2 regions of the Gracilibacillus salinarum genome follow, and region 1 is predicted to be linked to the other one. Evidence: a T-box and tRNA genes for the amino acid it is inferred to sense, from the RefSeq annotation. Region 1 holds a T-box; the other holds one or more tRNA genes.
The links. The T-box of region 1 lies ahead of trpS (tryptophan--tRNA ligase). A T-box ahead of a tRNA ligase gene usually reads a tRNA of that ligase, here a tRNA-Trp.
Positions count from the first base shown of each region.

Region 2: it has a tRNA-Trp gene. The T-box ahead of trpS (tryptophan--tRNA ligase) is inferred to sense a tRNA for this amino acid. The anticodon was not compared.

Region 1 covers NZ_CP095071.1:1,329,202-1,337,281, forward strand. Annotated here, with positions in the region: gene MUN87_RS06430 (peptide ABC transporter substrate-binding protein) at 1-1,664, opposite strand, end outside; gene MUN87_RS06435 (DUF3899 domain-containing protein) at 1,935-2,222, shown strand; T-box leader at 2,366-2,556, shown strand; gene trpS (tryptophan--tRNA ligase) at 2,611-3,606, shown strand; gene MUN87_RS06445 (DUF3603 family protein) at 3,976-4,734, opposite strand; gene MUN87_RS06450 (YuzI family membrane protein) at 4,812-5,024, opposite strand; gene fabF (beta-ketoacyl-ACP synthase II) at 5,268-6,506, opposite strand; gene MUN87_RS06460 (beta-ketoacyl-ACP synthase III) at 6,525-7,460, opposite strand; gene MUN87_RS06465 (hypothetical protein) at 7,631-7,819, shown strand; gene MUN87_RS06470 (BMP family ABC transporter substrate-binding protein) at 7,839-8,080, opposite strand, start outside.
Region 2 covers NZ_CP095071.1:3,901,161-3,909,240, reverse strand. Annotated here, with positions in the region: gene MUN87_RS18400 (nucleotidyltransferase family protein) at 1-262, shown strand, start outside; gene MUN87_RS22340 (hypothetical protein) at 482-613, opposite strand; gene MUN87_RS18395 (DUF3592 domain-containing protein) at 875-1,276, shown strand; gene MUN87_RS18390 (hypothetical protein) at 1,692-1,907, shown strand; gene MUN87_RS18385 (hypothetical protein) at 2,138-2,338, opposite strand; gene MUN87_RS18380 (YgaN family protein) at 2,358-3,050, opposite strand; gene MUN87_RS22465 (YcxB family protein) at 3,251-3,484, opposite strand; gene MUN87_RS18375 (MFS transporter) at 4,238-5,254, shown strand; tRNA gene MUN87_RS18370 (tRNA-Leu) at 5,773-5,854, opposite strand; tRNA gene MUN87_RS18365 (tRNA-Cys) at 5,864-5,937, opposite strand; tRNA gene MUN87_RS18360 (tRNA-Gly) at 5,988-6,062, opposite strand; tRNA gene MUN87_RS18355 (tRNA-Gln) at 6,069-6,143, opposite strand; tRNA gene MUN87_RS18350 (tRNA-His) at 6,157-6,232, opposite strand; tRNA gene MUN87_RS18345 (tRNA-Trp) at 6,247-6,317, opposite strand; tRNA gene MUN87_RS18340 (tRNA-Tyr) at 6,347-6,432, opposite strand; tRNA gene MUN87_RS18335 (tRNA-Phe) at 6,470-6,545, opposite strand; tRNA gene MUN87_RS18330 (tRNA-Asp) at 6,584-6,660, opposite strand; tRNA gene MUN87_RS18325 (tRNA-Met) at 6,732-6,808, opposite strand; tRNA gene MUN87_RS18320 (tRNA-Val) at 6,836-6,911, opposite strand; tRNA gene MUN87_RS18315 (tRNA-Glu) at 6,955-7,029, opposite strand; tRNA gene MUN87_RS18310 (tRNA-Ser) at 7,041-7,132, opposite strand; tRNA gene MUN87_RS18305 (tRNA-Asn) at 7,135-7,209, opposite strand; rRNA gene rrf (5S ribosomal RNA) at 7,223-7,339, opposite strand; rRNA gene MUN87_RS18295 (23S ribosomal RNA) at 7,467-8,080, opposite strand, start outside.

The sequences.
Region 1 (8,080 bases):
TCATTACCAAATGGATTCAAGGTATCCATACCTTTTACATAGTCTTTAGAAAGCACGGATGTTTTACGTTGCATGATCGGTGCAATGGCTGCATCGTCTAAAGCAATTTTTTCTGCTTGTTGCAATGCTTCAAAACGCTCAACAGGTTTTGTAGCAAGTTCACCTTTTGCAGATTCTACAAGTGCATCGTATTCTTCGTTAGAATAACCAACATCATTGTTCTCTCCATCCGTTATCCAAAGGTCTACAAAAGAAATGGCATCTTTATAGTCTGGACCCCATCCAGAAACCGCTAATTCATATTCATGTGTACGCATTAATTCAAGCTGTTGCGCCCATGGTACGTTAACTGTTTCAAGTGTAAGTCCTTCTAAATTTTTCTCTAATTCTGTTTTCATGTAATCACTGATTGATTTTGACACATCAGTGTCACCACTTAAGAAACTGATCGTTACTTCTTCAAAACCTAATTCTTCTTTTGCTTTATTCCAGTATTCTTTCGCTGCTTCCACATCAAACGCTAATACGTCACTGCCTGTTTGGAAGTCTTCACCGGTTTCTGGGTGTTCTACAAAACCAGAAGGCACGAAATAGTTAACGGGTTCAGAATCGTTACCATAAGCTACATCAATGTACGATTGTTTATCGAAACCTTTTGCAAGTGCCATTCTGAAGTTAAGGTTTTGCATATATTCACCTTTTTCAGCTGACGCCTGATTCATCTTTAACCAGAAAACACTTGTTTCTGTTAAGGATTTAAATTCTGGGCTTGTCTGATTGTCTTTTACTTGTGCACCTTGTAAAGATACTCGGTCTAATTCACCAACTTCATAGTTAGAAAGACCTGTATCTGCATCTTTTACTACTTTTACGTTAATACCATCTAATGCTACATTTTCAGCATCCCAATATTCTGTGTTCTTTTCTAAAACCCATCCTGCTTCTGTGTTCCATTCAGTCATTTTGAACGGACCGTTTGATAGCATATTTTCAGGTGTTAAAGCAAAATCTTCACCTTGCTCTTCAACAAATTCTTGATTTAATGGGAAGAACGTCATAAATGCTGCATAAGAATCCATATATGGTACTGCTTTTTCTAATTCTACTACAAATGTATAATCATCAGGAGCACTTACTCCTAATTCAGAAGCTTCCATATTACCAGCATAGATTTCAGCTGCATTTTTAATCTTACCACTCATTAGATAGTTAGCGTAAAAAGAACCATTATCTGGATTAATGGCACGTTGCCAACCATAAACGAAGTCTTGTGCTGTTACAGGTTCTCCATTTTCCCATGTTGCATCTTCACGCAAATGAAAAGTATAAGTCAAACCATCCTCACTAATTTCTGTTTCGTCTTTATTTGCAACACCTGATACAATTTCACCACCAGTTGCTATACGATATAACCCCTCATAGACAGCTGAAACATATTGGAAAGATACATTATCTTCAGCCATAATCGGATCCATTGTAGGAATATCCGCAGTAGCCGCAATATTTAAGACTTTCTCTTCATCTGATTGCGTACTCTCAGATTCTGTAGTACTTCCTTCGTCCTCTGATCCTTCTTCAGAATCACTTCCTGTTGTTGAACATGCTGCAAGTACTAGTCCTAAAAGCAGAGCTACTACCAGCAATAACCATTTGTTTTGTCTCATTAATTAAACCCCCTAGTTTTATTAATTTATTATGAAGACAAATTTAACAACTCTTATTATACAAGGAATTTTCACACAATTCACTAAATTTTTATACATTTTGTTAAAAAAACTAATAAAATAGACCGATTTGCGCGAAAAAATGGTATATTAGTCTTATTTTCTTGATTATATTTGGAATATTGTGAGTTTTCTTTATTTTTTGACTATTCTGATAATTGATTTTAAGGTTATCATACTGCATAATTAGCTTGAAAGGAGAAACGATTCATGACACAGATAACAAAGCAAACGACTCTTTTTGCTATACACCTTCTATTATGCCTAGCTTTAGTTTTTGTATTTATGAAACAGTTCATACTTTTGTCTTATATTAATATCTTGTTTTACTTCGGTGGAGGCTACTTAATGGCAGGACTGCTATTATACGTTATAGCTAAGCGTTTTTTCGATATAACGGCAGCAAGTTTTCAGAAGGTCTTTACAAAAACTAGTAAACATAAACAATGGGAAAGTACTATTGTTACAGAACGCCCCCATCTGAACGGGTCAGTATAAATGCCCTTCGATTTTTTATTATACAGGGAAGTGGCCTATTGATCATAATGATGGTATTACTTGTAATATATTACGGATAACTTGAATTATGCTTGAAAAATCTTGCTACATTTTATATAATTCAATCAAATCATATAGTCTGGAATGTAGAAGATAGAAGTACTTTTTCTCCGCTAGCTTAAAGAGAGCCTATGGATGCTGTAAATAGGTACTAAGGGAAAAGGGAAATGGGATTTTCTTAACACATATTCCATGTTACTAGGCATAGCTAGTATGAAAGTGATCACTTACAAAGTGATAACGAGGGTGGCACCGCGGTTCATTCGTCCCTTTTATTAGGGAACAGAGTGGGCTTTTTTTAATGCAAAAAATCAGTAGAGGTGAAAAAATGAAAACTATATTCTCAGGTATTCAACCGAGTGGAAGTCTTACATTAGGAAATTATTTAGGAGCGATGAAGCATTTTGTTTCATTACAGGAAGAGAATAATTGCTATTTCTGTGTTGTAGATGAACATGCCATTACCGTTCCACAGGATCGACTGAAGCTGCGTGACAATATAAAATCACTTGCGGCCTTATATATTGCATCAGGTATTGACCCTGATAAATCAGTATTGTTCATCCAATCCGAAGTCCCTGCCCACACACAGTTAGGCTGGATGTTACAAACGGTCAGCTACATTGGTGAACTAGAGCGCATGACACAGTTTAAAGACAAATCACACGGAAAAGAAGCCGTGTCAGCCGGTTTGTTAACCTACCCGCCATTAATGGCTGCCGATATTCTGCTTTATAATACCGATATCGTACCTGTTGGTGAGGATCAAAAACAGCATCTTGAATTAACACGTGATCTCGCTCAGCGGTTCAACTATCGCTTTAATGACATTTTTACTATTCCGGAAATAAGCATTCCGAAGGTCGGAGCAAGAATTATGTCCTTGCAGGAACCGACGAAAAAAATGAGTAAATCTGATGATAATCAAAAAGCGTCTATCTTTATGCTTGATACCGAAAAACAAATCGAGAAGAAAATTAAAAGTGCTGTAACCGATTCTGACGGTATTGTGAAATTTGATAAAGAGAATAAGGCGGGAATCAGCAACTTGCTTACTATTTTTGCAAGCTGTACAGGAGAAACCATTGAAGCAGTCGAAGCTCGATATGAAGGAAAAAATTATGGTGAGTTTAAACAAGATACAGCTAATGCTGTGATCGACGCCCTACGCCCTATTCAGGAACGCTATTATCAGTTAATTGAGTCTGACGAATTAGACGATTTGCTTGACCAAGGCGCCGACAAAGCTAACTTTGCTGCTACTAAAATGATTCGTAAGGCGAAAAAAGCAATGGGGCTTGGAAGAGTGAAGAAGAAAAAATAAGCGAGTTTACTAACTAAATACTATACAAAACTACCTATAATATGAATTATGTTAGCTTAGTGGTAATTTTGAAATGATCCATGTGCCTGGATACCACTCCGGCCAATCACTTCGCGTCCTGTGGGGGTGCTAACTTAGGAAAAAGGTTTTCTTTCCGAGAAAGTTGACCCCGCTCCCATAGGACGCTAATCATATGTCCAGGGCAATGCTAAGCAGATGGAGTCTATCAAAATTACCACAATATCAGACAGTACCTTTTTACATAATCCATATTATAACAAACCCTTTAAAGTCATAAACACTATCCACTTTACTAAAAAAAGATTCCGATATCTGTAGTGACTATCGGAATCTTTTTTATGTGCTTTATTATGATCGTAATGATTTTGTAGAATAAGTATCCTGCTCGCGCTCCCAAATATCTTCATAGAAGGCTTGTCCTTTAATAATTTGCTTGCAGAATTCTTCATGTTGGATACTCCAGCCTTCCACTACCTCTTGATAAAGAGTTTGCCATGCATGCTGGAACGTCATTTCTTTAATCGTCTGATAGCGTTCCGGCGACCATTCCGTCAACCAATAACGTACTTCTTCTAAACATTGTCCAACATTCAACTGGTCCAATGCAATCATTAATAATTGCTTTAATTGACGTTCTTTTCTAGTTAATCCGACCATATAATTGGTTGGCAATGATAAGATATGAAATTCTTTATTTGTTGTATTACTTAGCGAATAGTTTGCAGCCGTTCTTCCCTCAATAAGGTCTGCCACTAAACGCTCCTGGCGAGGAATTAACCGACTTTTTCTAATTGGGATATGATACCCCATTGTATCAAATGCCAGGATGGCGGTCCCGTTTGTTACAATACAAGCATAATCTAACGCTTTTCTTTCCTGATTTTTGCGGACATACGCACGTTGATAAATTTTGTCCAATATCTCTTGAGGAATATCTTGTAAGTCATTTTCAATGTAATCAAAGGTTTTGTTGTCAATGAAGAGTATTGGAGCTTGATCGAGAATTTCTATACCGTCAGCCTTTCTCCATTCATGAAAAGGACATACATTGTAGCCATTTTCTTCACCTTCAAACCAGTTCACCCATACATCATGCAAATACAACATATTACGAACCCTCACTTTTGCTAATCTGTTTATCAAACAGTATGACCATTACGAGATAATTTATTCTTTTCTTGTTATTATTTAACAGAAAACATCGAGATCTTCTGCAAGGAAAAGCCCATCAAAATAATGCCAACAATCAAAAAATAACACTCCATTTTTGTCTGAACAATCGACAAATAATCAATGAAAGATAATCCTGCAGGAATGAAATTTAAATAGAGGATGATTGAAATACCACCGGAGATAGAAAAGCCAAATCCTATTAAAAAAATAAATACATATACCACCCTAATCCGCTCCTTAACCGGTTTATACATGTATATGTACAAGCCTTCTATCTATTACAAATGATAGGAACGTTATGCAAGGTTTTTTCTCTCTATAATAGGATTGTTGTCCGTTTCATACCAATACAACTTTCAAAATTGCCACTAAGGTAGCATTATTCGTATAAAAAAATGTAACTGTAATTTTGCTTCTAAGCATAAAAAAACTCCACTTATGATAAGTGGAGTTACCTGCTATTTCAATTATTGATATTTCTTAAAGACTAATGTTACATTATGACCACCGAAGCCTAATGAGTTGGTAATAGCGATGTTGACATCTTGTTCGATCGCTTTGTTTGGAACATAGTTTAAATCACAGGCTTCGTCTGGCGTTTCATAATTAATCGTTGGCGGTACAATGCTGTCCTGAATCGATTTCACACAGATAATCGATTCAATCGCACCTGCAGCCCCTAATAAGTGACCAGTCATGGACTTGGTAGAAGACACATTAAATTGATAAGCATGATCCTTGAACACAGATTTAATCGCAGCCGTCTCATAGGAATCATTATATGCTGTACTTGTACCATGTGCATTGACATAATCTACTTGCTCTGGAGAAATCTCAGCATCATCAATTGCTTGTTGCATTGCACGTGCTGCTCCTTCGCCTTCTGGTGCTGGTGATGTAATATGATAAGCATCTCCAGAAGCACCATATCCTAAGATCTCAGCATAAATTGTTGCCCCACGTTTTTGAGCGGATTCTAATGACTCAATTACCAGGATGCCTGCTCCCTCACCCATAACGAAACCATCACGATTTTTATCAAACGGTCTGCTGGCTGTTTTCGGATCATCATTGAACGACAATGCTTTTGCAGTAGAGAAACCAGCAAAAGACATATCTGTCAATGGCGCTTCTGCTCCACCAGTAATCATATAATCTGCATCACCACGTTCGATTACTTTAAATGCGTCACCGATTGAGTTAGCACCCGAAGCACAAGCTGTAACGGAACAGTTGTTAATTCCTTTTGCTCCTAATTGGATCGATACTTGGCCTGCCGCCATATCAGGAATAAGCATCGGTACGAAAAATGGGCTTACTCTTTTATAGCCTTTATCCATGAATCGACGGAATTGCTCATCGTATGTGGCCATACCACCGATTCCTGAACCAATCCATACACCTACACGGTGAGCAATCTCATCATTAATATCTAGCTTTGCATCTTCCACTGCCATTTTAGCAGCTGCTACTGCATACTGTGTAAATAAATCCATTCGCTTGGATTCTTTTTTCTCCATGTACAGGGTAGGATCCCATTCTTTTACTTCCGCTGCTACTTTCGCAGGAAAATCATCTTTATTTACCTTTGTCACATAATCTATTCCAGAAGTACCTGATTGAATCTGATCCCAAAATTGAGTTACGGTATTTCCTAATGGCGTGACCGCACCCATACCAGTTATCACAACTCTATTTTTAGTCATTATGATTCCTCCATTTCTTTATTTGCCCCACTTTAACGCGACAGCGCCCCATGTTAGACCTCCACCGAAGCCTACTAAGACAATTAAATCATTATCCTTTATTTTACCGTTTTTTACTCCTTCAGACAAAGCAATAGGTATTGAAGCCGCTGAAGTATTACCATATTTATTAACATTTACGGCCATTCGGTCCACGTCAATGCCCAATCGTTGTCTGGCAGCTTCCATAATACGTATGTTTGCCTGATGTGGAATGAGATAATCGACATCTTCTTTAGCATAACCTGCTTTTTCCACAACATTTACAGAGGATTCTGGCATTTGGCGAACTGCAAATTTAAACACTTCCCGACCATTCATAAAGATATAATCTTCGTTTTGTGCTAAATATTGACCGCCACTTCCATCGGCACCTAGTTCAAATGAAAGAATACCTCGTTCATCACTCACAGGCCCCATAACTGCTGCGCCCGCTCCATCACCAAATAACACACAAGTATTTCGATCAGACCAGTCTGTTATTTTCGACAGTTTTTCTGCTCCAATAATTAAAATATGTTTATATGATTCCGTTTCAATGAATTTCTGAGCAGTGATCATCCCATACATAAATCCGGCACAAGCTGCACTAATATCCATTGCCGCTGCTTTTGTTGCCCCTAAACGTTCTTGTAATTTACAAGATACTGTTGGAAAAGGCTGATCAGGGGTTACCGTTGCAACCAGGATTAAATCTAAATCCTCTCCTGTTATTCCTGCTTCAGCTAATGCTTGCGCTGCTGCATTATATGCCATATCGGACGTATCTTCCGTATCTGCTGCAATTCGGCGTTCTTCTATACCAGTTCGTGTACGAATCCATTCATCGTTGGTTTCCACGATTTGTTCCATATCTTTATTCGTCAAAACTTTCTCGGGTACATAGTGACCCGTACCTAATACGCCTGCTTTCATAGTTATCCTTCCTCTCAAAGGAATTATTATCAATTATTAAGACTTGGTACTAATTTTATAATAACTACCTTTTTTTTTCAAGTTTATTTTCTTCCACAAAGTCAAAAATTAGGGATAATGTCCATACAGAAAAGCTGCTCGAACATAGGATAAATACGGGAGGGATATTGTTGGCGCAAGACAAAGATAATCGTTTTGATCGACTGATGTTTGGCAAAAAAGAAGAAGAAAAAGAAGACCCAGCTTCTGAAGAAACCGACGAGACATTCGATTTAATTGATACCTTTCAGTTACTAAGTGATACGTATCAGAAATTATCTCCACTTAAAGACTTATTCGGAAAATCCTCAAAGAAATAGCTGTCGACGGCATCGACAGCTATTTTTCCGTTTGATGTGGTAATAAGCCTGTTTCCTTATATTCGTTAATGGATTCACTGACCTGATTAACAAAACGTTCAGGTACTTGTTTGCTATAAGGTCCCATTGTAATCACATCTTCATCAAAACCAAAATTATAGATCCCACCTGGCAAATCTCCATCTTTTAATTGGTCAATAGCATATACATAGAGCTTGTCAATATGCTGAATGGTACTCGTTAACACGGAAGAACCACCAG
Region 2 (8,080 bases), 2.2 Mb from region 1:
AAGAGTTATTCTTTTCGGTTCGAGAGCAAAAGCAACATATACTTATAATTCGGATATCGACTTGTACATCAGTTACTATGGTGATAAACCATATATAATAATGGATCAAATTCATGACTTAGCAGGTATTTATTCCGTTGATATTGTATTTGAAGAAAATGCAAATTCTGTTTTAAAGGATCAAATTCTGCGAGATGGAATCACAATATATGATCAAAACGAAACAGTGAAACGCTCGAAAGGTTCTTCTATCTCCATATAATTTGAATTAATCACTCATTAAAATATGCACTTTTGATGCTAGACTTATAATTGCACACTCCGAATTGGGACTCCTTTTTGGCAACATGCAGCATTACTGGCAGGTTTTAAGCAGAATAAGCACTTAAGCAGTGGCATACGTTATACAACGCTCCGCAAATTCCAGTACATCTCCTGAAATTGGGTATAAACCTGTTTGATCTGCAGGGAGTTTTCTAACTTACCAGAATTTCTCGATTAACTCTTCATCTCCTTGAAAAATGTCATTGGATAAATCTATTAACATTGTAGCAATTTGAATCCCTTCATCTGATTCGGCCTGTTCAATACACCATTCTATTTGTCTTATCAATGAGATGTATTGCTGTGTTGTATCATCATTATCACTGAGGGTTGGAATGCTTTCTTGTAAGATCGCTAATTCACAATCCTAGAAATAGTCCATCCATTTTTTGAGTTTTTTGTAAATTTTGAACAAGCTCGGAAACACGTTCCCAAGTTAAAGATACTTCCAAAGTAAGAAGGAGTTGATGCTTATAATGATGATTATAATAACTGTAAGGCAGCAGTACTACCATTTTGCTGTCCAAAATATTATATGAGGGGGCAAATTTTGAGTAGCACAGAGTTAGGAGTACTTGTCACTGGAATGTTGTCCTTAATTTTTGGTTTTTATAGCTTGATAAAAGTAATTTTATTTTTAAACAATGCTAAAGTGGCAAAAGGAACTATTAAGGATATAAAATGGGAGCCGCCACGAAGAGGTTATTTTCCAGTAATAACGTACTTAGATGAATATGATCAAATAAAAACCTTTGAGTCTCATATTGGTTTTGATAAATATAAATATAAGATTGGACAATCGGTAGAAATAAGATACAATAACCAAAAATCTGTTATCAATAGTTTTTTGCTTGTTTGGTTCGAGGTTATACTGTTTATAGGTTTAGGGCTTATGTTTTCAGTTTCTGTCTTAGTTCAACATTATTTTGATATTCCCAATATAAGTATGTAGCTACTTTAATTAAAAGTAATCAGTTTCACTCTATTCTAATTAGATACCTATTTATTAATAATTGTGACCGTTTGCCTGAAAGTAGAAATAGAATTCGTAGAAGTGCTTATGACTATAAGTTCTGAAAAAAAGGATATTAATTTCACAGAAGATAATTTTCAACTGACTACTGATTTTGGAGAAGAATTCAACTAACCTTATGGATTAATGAGTAATGATTTGAACATTGATTTCGTATGTACTGGTTCCAATACTGTCTCCAGTGATTATTAAGTGACTGTTGCTTACATATTGGAACAATCTGAATCATTAGTGTAAAGACTCCAAATGATCAAAATGGTAATTCGATAGTTGGAGACAAAAATTTTGATATACCTGTTTCCGATTAGAGATTACATATGAGAGAGAGGTATTTATGGATTTAATTGAAGTACTGAATTTAATAATCATCGCGGTAATTGTTTTAGCGATATTCACTACATTTTTGCTTGTTTTTGCATTGAAATTTGCCAAGTCCTCAAACAAACAAAAAAATGAATTAATCGCAATGCGAAAAGAAAGCCTGAAAATACAAAAAGAGATTTTAAACGAAATTAAGGAGCTGAGAAGAAATTTAGGTTCCAAATATTAGGATTACACCATTGGGCGCGTTAGTTCAATAACTCTAATAGCTAAGAGGAGCCAACTTATACATTATTCTCTTCATGTCAATGTTATATGTTGGCCCTTTGTTTTTTATCTTTGCATAGGAAATTTAGAATATAATTAACATATGTAAGTAGTACAGCAATGATAAAGGCTACTGTTAATGCTTATTATTATCTCCTCTCCCTAATCCGGGAGAAAAATTTTGAAAAACAATTATTTGATCTCTGTTTTATTATCATCTTCGCCATTATTTTTTTTTATTTCCTTCAAAATTTCTTGCTGTAATTGGAGCATTTCTCTTCTATGAGATTTTGCCTCTTCAAGGGCTTTAGCATTCTGTGATTCTTGCACCCTTGCTCTTACTAATATCACCAAAAGAATAACAGCAGCAACTATATAGAATATGATATCCATTATGGAATCCCCTCCTTATTCAGTAGGTAATCTTGATTTTATAAATATATGCTTCCCTGGCATCATTGATCATTGTTTCAAAATTAGGATCGTCTTCACTGAATATACCATCATATTTTAAATAGTCTCCTTTAGATTCTATTTTGGTCGCAAGAATAATATCCTTATTGAACTCTATGTCTGTTCTCGTCTTTACTTTGTCATACAGTGTTAGATTATTCGTAGGACTTGATACTTTACTATGTACGGCTGCTTTATTACCGCCATTATCTTCGCCAAAAAGCGTAGATTTATAAACATAGCCGATCTTTTCTGTTCGTTCATAAACTGGTGTTTCTTGTAGAATAAATACAAAATTTTCATTTCTCGCGATGGAGGACATTTGATAATCTACTTGATTTTCCTGTTTCTCTCCATTATGATAATATTCGATCCACAGATCAATTTTAAATTCTTCAATATTAGGCAGGTACAGCTGATAGGCTAAAGTAGTTTCGCTACCTAACGCATTATAAATCCTGCGTTCACGCTCGGTCATCTCCATTGGCTCCAAGTACGTTTGCTGGTTCGTACTATTTTTTTCATCATTATTCTTTTCAACTAATTGAATATCTGTAATACTTAAAATATACACTATTATCAGAATAGGTATCAAAACCCATAGAAGTTTATTTAATATAGATATTATTTTCTTTTCTCTGTGTTTATCCAAATACATTCCTCCTTAACACAACACAAATACCAAAACGAAATCATCCTATCTCATTTTAATGAAATAGTATCTTTTGGATTATATACAAGTTACTAATATTCCCAGAACTGATGATTTAAGCGCAAAAAAGTAAAAAAGTCTGACTTATAATTGGCTATACACAAGGTAAAAGAATTTATAAAATAACTCTTTTCAATATCCTAACTTGATTTTAGTTTTACTTTGTTTGTATTCTGTCTAACTAGTTTCTTAAAAACCAGCTTATCATCATTTGAAGCAAAGTATCTTTTTGGCAACAGAATAGCTTTACTACTTGATATGTACAAACAAAACATTTCTTTATGTTCATAACCCTTCACAATATCATTCCAATTAATAAATACGTTAGACCTTCCCACTTGTTGATTAATACCGTTATTATTAATTGTATACATAGTTTCTTTAGTCGAGATATGATCATTGTAAAACTCTTTATAAACCCGTCTTTTAAGAGTTTTAGATAATAGTATAGTAAATATAGCTGCAACTATCAGAGAAATTAATAACACAACTGGAAGCATTAAGTTATCAGTTGTAAGCAAATTATAGCTTAATGCTAAGAAAAACGAAAATATAAAAAAACCAACTAGGATTTTTTTTGATGGTAAACATTATGTTTTTTAAACTCTTCATAAGTGATGGTACCAGTGATAGATACTTCATCTGTTTGATTATTTGCGATAGTAATCCCCCCTAATACTTAGATAAGTGTTTTGATGTATATTATCTCCTTATTCAACAAGATTAAAATTAGACTAACCTTTTTCAGTATAAATTAATTTGTAAATATTTCAATGTTAATCTATTTATTGTTATATCTTATATTTTTTAGCAATTCTTTTAAAACATCTTTATCGCTTACTTTATCAAGACCTAAATCGTAAGAAGTCATCAAAAGCATCCCGACAAAAATTAAGCATGCGTAGAGTTCTCTTTTTTTATTTTTAAAAAACCTATTTCCAACTTTAAATGAATAACATATAGAAAGTTAATCTTTTGGAGGTACTCATATGTATCAAACAGGTAAAGTACGTTTAGCTGTAAGTTGGGTTACATTGTTTCTTATGGGAACAGATTTGTTTGTGGTTTCTCCATTATTACCATTTATTTCTTAAGAATATGAGGTTACTTCTGCGATTTCAGGTTGGATGGTAACGGTTTTTGCAATTACATATGCTGTTTTTGCTCCCTTTTTTGGATGGCTTTCCGATAAAAAAGGAAGGGGCTTTCTTATAACCTGTGGTTTACTACTTTTTGTTGTTTCTAATGTATTAACGGGTCTTGCGCCTTCGTTCTTTTGGTTAATCATCAGTCGGGTTATGGCTGGCTTATCTGTGGCCTCTATTACGCCTTTAATTTATGCAATCATTGGAGATATAGCACCTCCTAATCGACGTGGAGTATGGCTTTCTATCGTCGTTTCAGGGCATTTAATGGCTCTTTGGGCAGGAGCACCTCTTGGAACATTGTTAGAGCAATTTGTTGGTTGGCGTTCAGTATTTTTTGTAATGGCTGCTATTGGAGCAATTTTAGCCGTTGTCAATTTCCAAACATGGAGAACAATACCCAAGAAGCATACAAACAGAAATCTCATACAAGGGAACATATTAAGAATACTGGGTTCTGTAAGTGTAACTACCATTTGGGCAATTTCTATGTATGCTCTCTATGTATATCTAGGTGCTGCTCTTTACTCTGAAAACAAATTTTCTTCTTCTGAAATCGCACTGGCTGTTACTTTTTATGGAGTAGGTGCTGTTTTAGGGAGTCTTACAAGTGGGCAATTAACAAATAAATTAGGAGAAAGTATTATTTCAAAGGTAGCACTCCTTATGCTAACTATTAATCTAGTTGCTATAGGGATATTATTTTCGTCAGGCGATTGGGTTTACTTTTTCCTATTCATGTGGGCATTGGTTGGATATGCAGGATTCACATCATACCAGGCTCAACTTGCATCCGAATATCCAGATGAGCGAGGAATTGTTATGGCATGGAATAATACAGCCCTTTATATTGGGATAACTCTAGGTTCCATGATTGGGGGATATGTCATCACCAACTGGGGATATTCTACGCTCCCGTTTGCTTGTGCAGGCTTAGCAGCCATTAGTTTACTTCTAAGCACCCAAAAGGTAAAAGAAATTAAGAAGGAATTTGTTTAATGATAGAACGTTATAAGAAGGGGAGGTGGGCAAAATGAATGTTTTTCTTGATTAATTGTCAGAAAAGCATGTTCGAATTGAACCAGTGAACTCATTTGAATGAATCTAGGAAATATTACTTAAACCCTTCAGCTATTTGTTTCCTCTCCTCACTCCATTCCGGCACTTCATAAAATTTAATATGCAAATTTCGAAAACTATCAAGCTGTAAAATTAAATCAAGCCATGAAAGAATAATGGAATTAATTCCATACCAATGATTACCGCAACATGTATATGTACTATCTCTGTCATCTTTTTGTACCAGCCATCGCCAAGAAGTTTACCACTTGGTGTTATACATCTACCACTAGAATCACATCTACTTTCGTCCGATGATCAACACGACTCGCTTTAAAATATTATTTTAGCTCCTCTTATTCGGGCATCCTATTGTCATTTTATTCAAAAAACGGGACAAATTTGCGACCGAAGAAACAAAAAAAGCTTAGCCACAAGGGCTAAACTATTATAAATGATACCGGTGGTCGGGGTCGAACCGACACTCCGTGAGGAACACGATTTTGAGTCGTGCGCGTCTGCCAATTCCGCCACACCGGCATAATATGATGGAGGCGGCAACCGGATTTGAACCGGTGATAAAGGTTTTGCAGACCTCTGCCTTACCACTTGGCTATGCCGCCTCGATATTATATAGTATATGAAAATAAAACTAGAATATGTTAAATACAAATGGAGCGGAAGACGGGATTCGAACCCGCGACCCCCACCTTGGCAAGGTGGTGTTCTACCACTGAACTACTTCCGCATAAAATGGCTGGGCTAGCTGGATTCGAACCAGCGCATGACGGTACCAAAAACCGTTGCCTTACCGCTTGGCTATAGCCCAATAAAATATGTAATGGGGCGACCAGTGGGGATCGAACCCACGCGTGCCGGAACCACAATCCGGTGCGTTAACCACTTCGCCATGATCGCCATCATAAGAAAAACAGGGGTAGTAGGAATCGAACCCACACTGGAGGTTTTGGAGACCTCTGTTCTACCGTTAAACTATACCCCTACAATAAATAATATAACTATAAAATTAAATGGTGGAGGGAGTAGGACTCGAACCTACGAACCCGATGGGAGCGGATTTACAGTCCGCCGCGTTTGGCCAACTTCGCTATCCCTCCATAAAAAATATAAACATAAAAGTGAATTTTTTAAAAGTGGTGGCTCGGGACGGAATCGAACCGCCGACACACGGATTTTCAGTCCGTTGCTCTACCGACTGAGCTACCGAGCCATAATAATGAATGAAAACATGATATGCTGTTTTAAAAGTGGCGGTCCGGACGGGACTCGAACCCGCGACCTCCTGCGTGACAGGCAGGCATTCTAACCAACTGAACTACCGGACCATTTTAGTTGCACCCAAGGGCACTACAATCATTTTCTTTCGAAGAAGTTATTTCAACGTAGTAAGAAAATTTGGTTGCGGGGGCAAGATTTGAACTTGCGACCTTCGGGTTATGAGCCCGACGAGCTACCAGACTGCTCCACCCCGCGATGATATGAAAAATGTTAATTTTTAAATGGTGGAGGATGCAGGGCTCGAACCTGCGACCCCTTGCTTGTAAGGCAAGTGCTCTCCCAGCTGAGCTAATCCTCCATTTAAAAGGATTTATACTTTCCTGAAAGTTAAGTGGTATTTATGGTGACCCGTACGGGATTCGAACCCGTGTTACCGCCGTGAAAGGGCGGTGTCTTAACCACTTGACCAACGGGCCTATATTTAAAGTGGCGGAGAGCGAGGGATTCGAACCCTCGGTACGGCGTTGACCGCACACACGATTTCCAATCGTGCTCCTTCGACCACTCGGACAGCTCTCCATTGGCTCCACAGGTAGGATTCGAACCTACGACCGATCGGTTAACAGCCGATTGCTCTACCACTGAGCTACTGTGGAATGGAATGAAATTGCTTGGCAACGTCCTACTCTTGCAGGGGCGCGAGCCCCAACTACCATGGGCGCTGAAGAGCTTAACTACTGTGTTCGGCATGGGAACAGGTGTGACCTCTTCGCTATCGCTACCAAGCCTGTACTGTTTTTAGTGACAAGGAATATTATACTATGTATTTTGAAAAAATCAAGTATAAATTCAAAAATACTTTCAAAACTAGATAAGAATTTTTGACATCAACAACACCGTTGAAACATGTTATATAGATAAGTCCTCGATCTATTAGTATTCGTCAGCTTCACATGTCACCATGCTTCCACCTCGAACCTATCAACCTCATCGTCTCTGAGGGATCTTACTCACTTATGTGATGGGAAGTCTCATCTTGAGGGGGGCTTCATGCTTAGATGCTTTCAGCACTTATCCCTTCCACACGTAGCTACCCAGCGATGCTCTTGGCAGAACAACTGGTGCACCAGCGGTGTGTCCATCCCGGTCCTCTCGTACTAAGGACAGCTCCTCTCAAACTTCCAACGCCCACGACGGATAGGGACCGAACTGTCTCACGACGTTCTGAACCCAGCTCGCGTACCGCTTTAATGGGCGAACAGCCCAACCCTTGGGACCGACTACAGCCCCAGGATGCGATGAGCCGACATCGAGGTGCCAAACCTCCCCGTCGATGTGGACTCTTGGGGGAGATAAGCCTGTTATCCCCGGGGTAGCTTTTATCCGTTGAGCGACGGCCCTTCCATTCGGTACCGCCGGATCACTAAGCCCGACTTTCGTCCCTGCTCGACTTGTAGGTCTCGCAGTCAAGCTCCCTTCTGCCTTTGCACTCTACGAATGATTTCCAACCATTCTGAGGGAACCTTT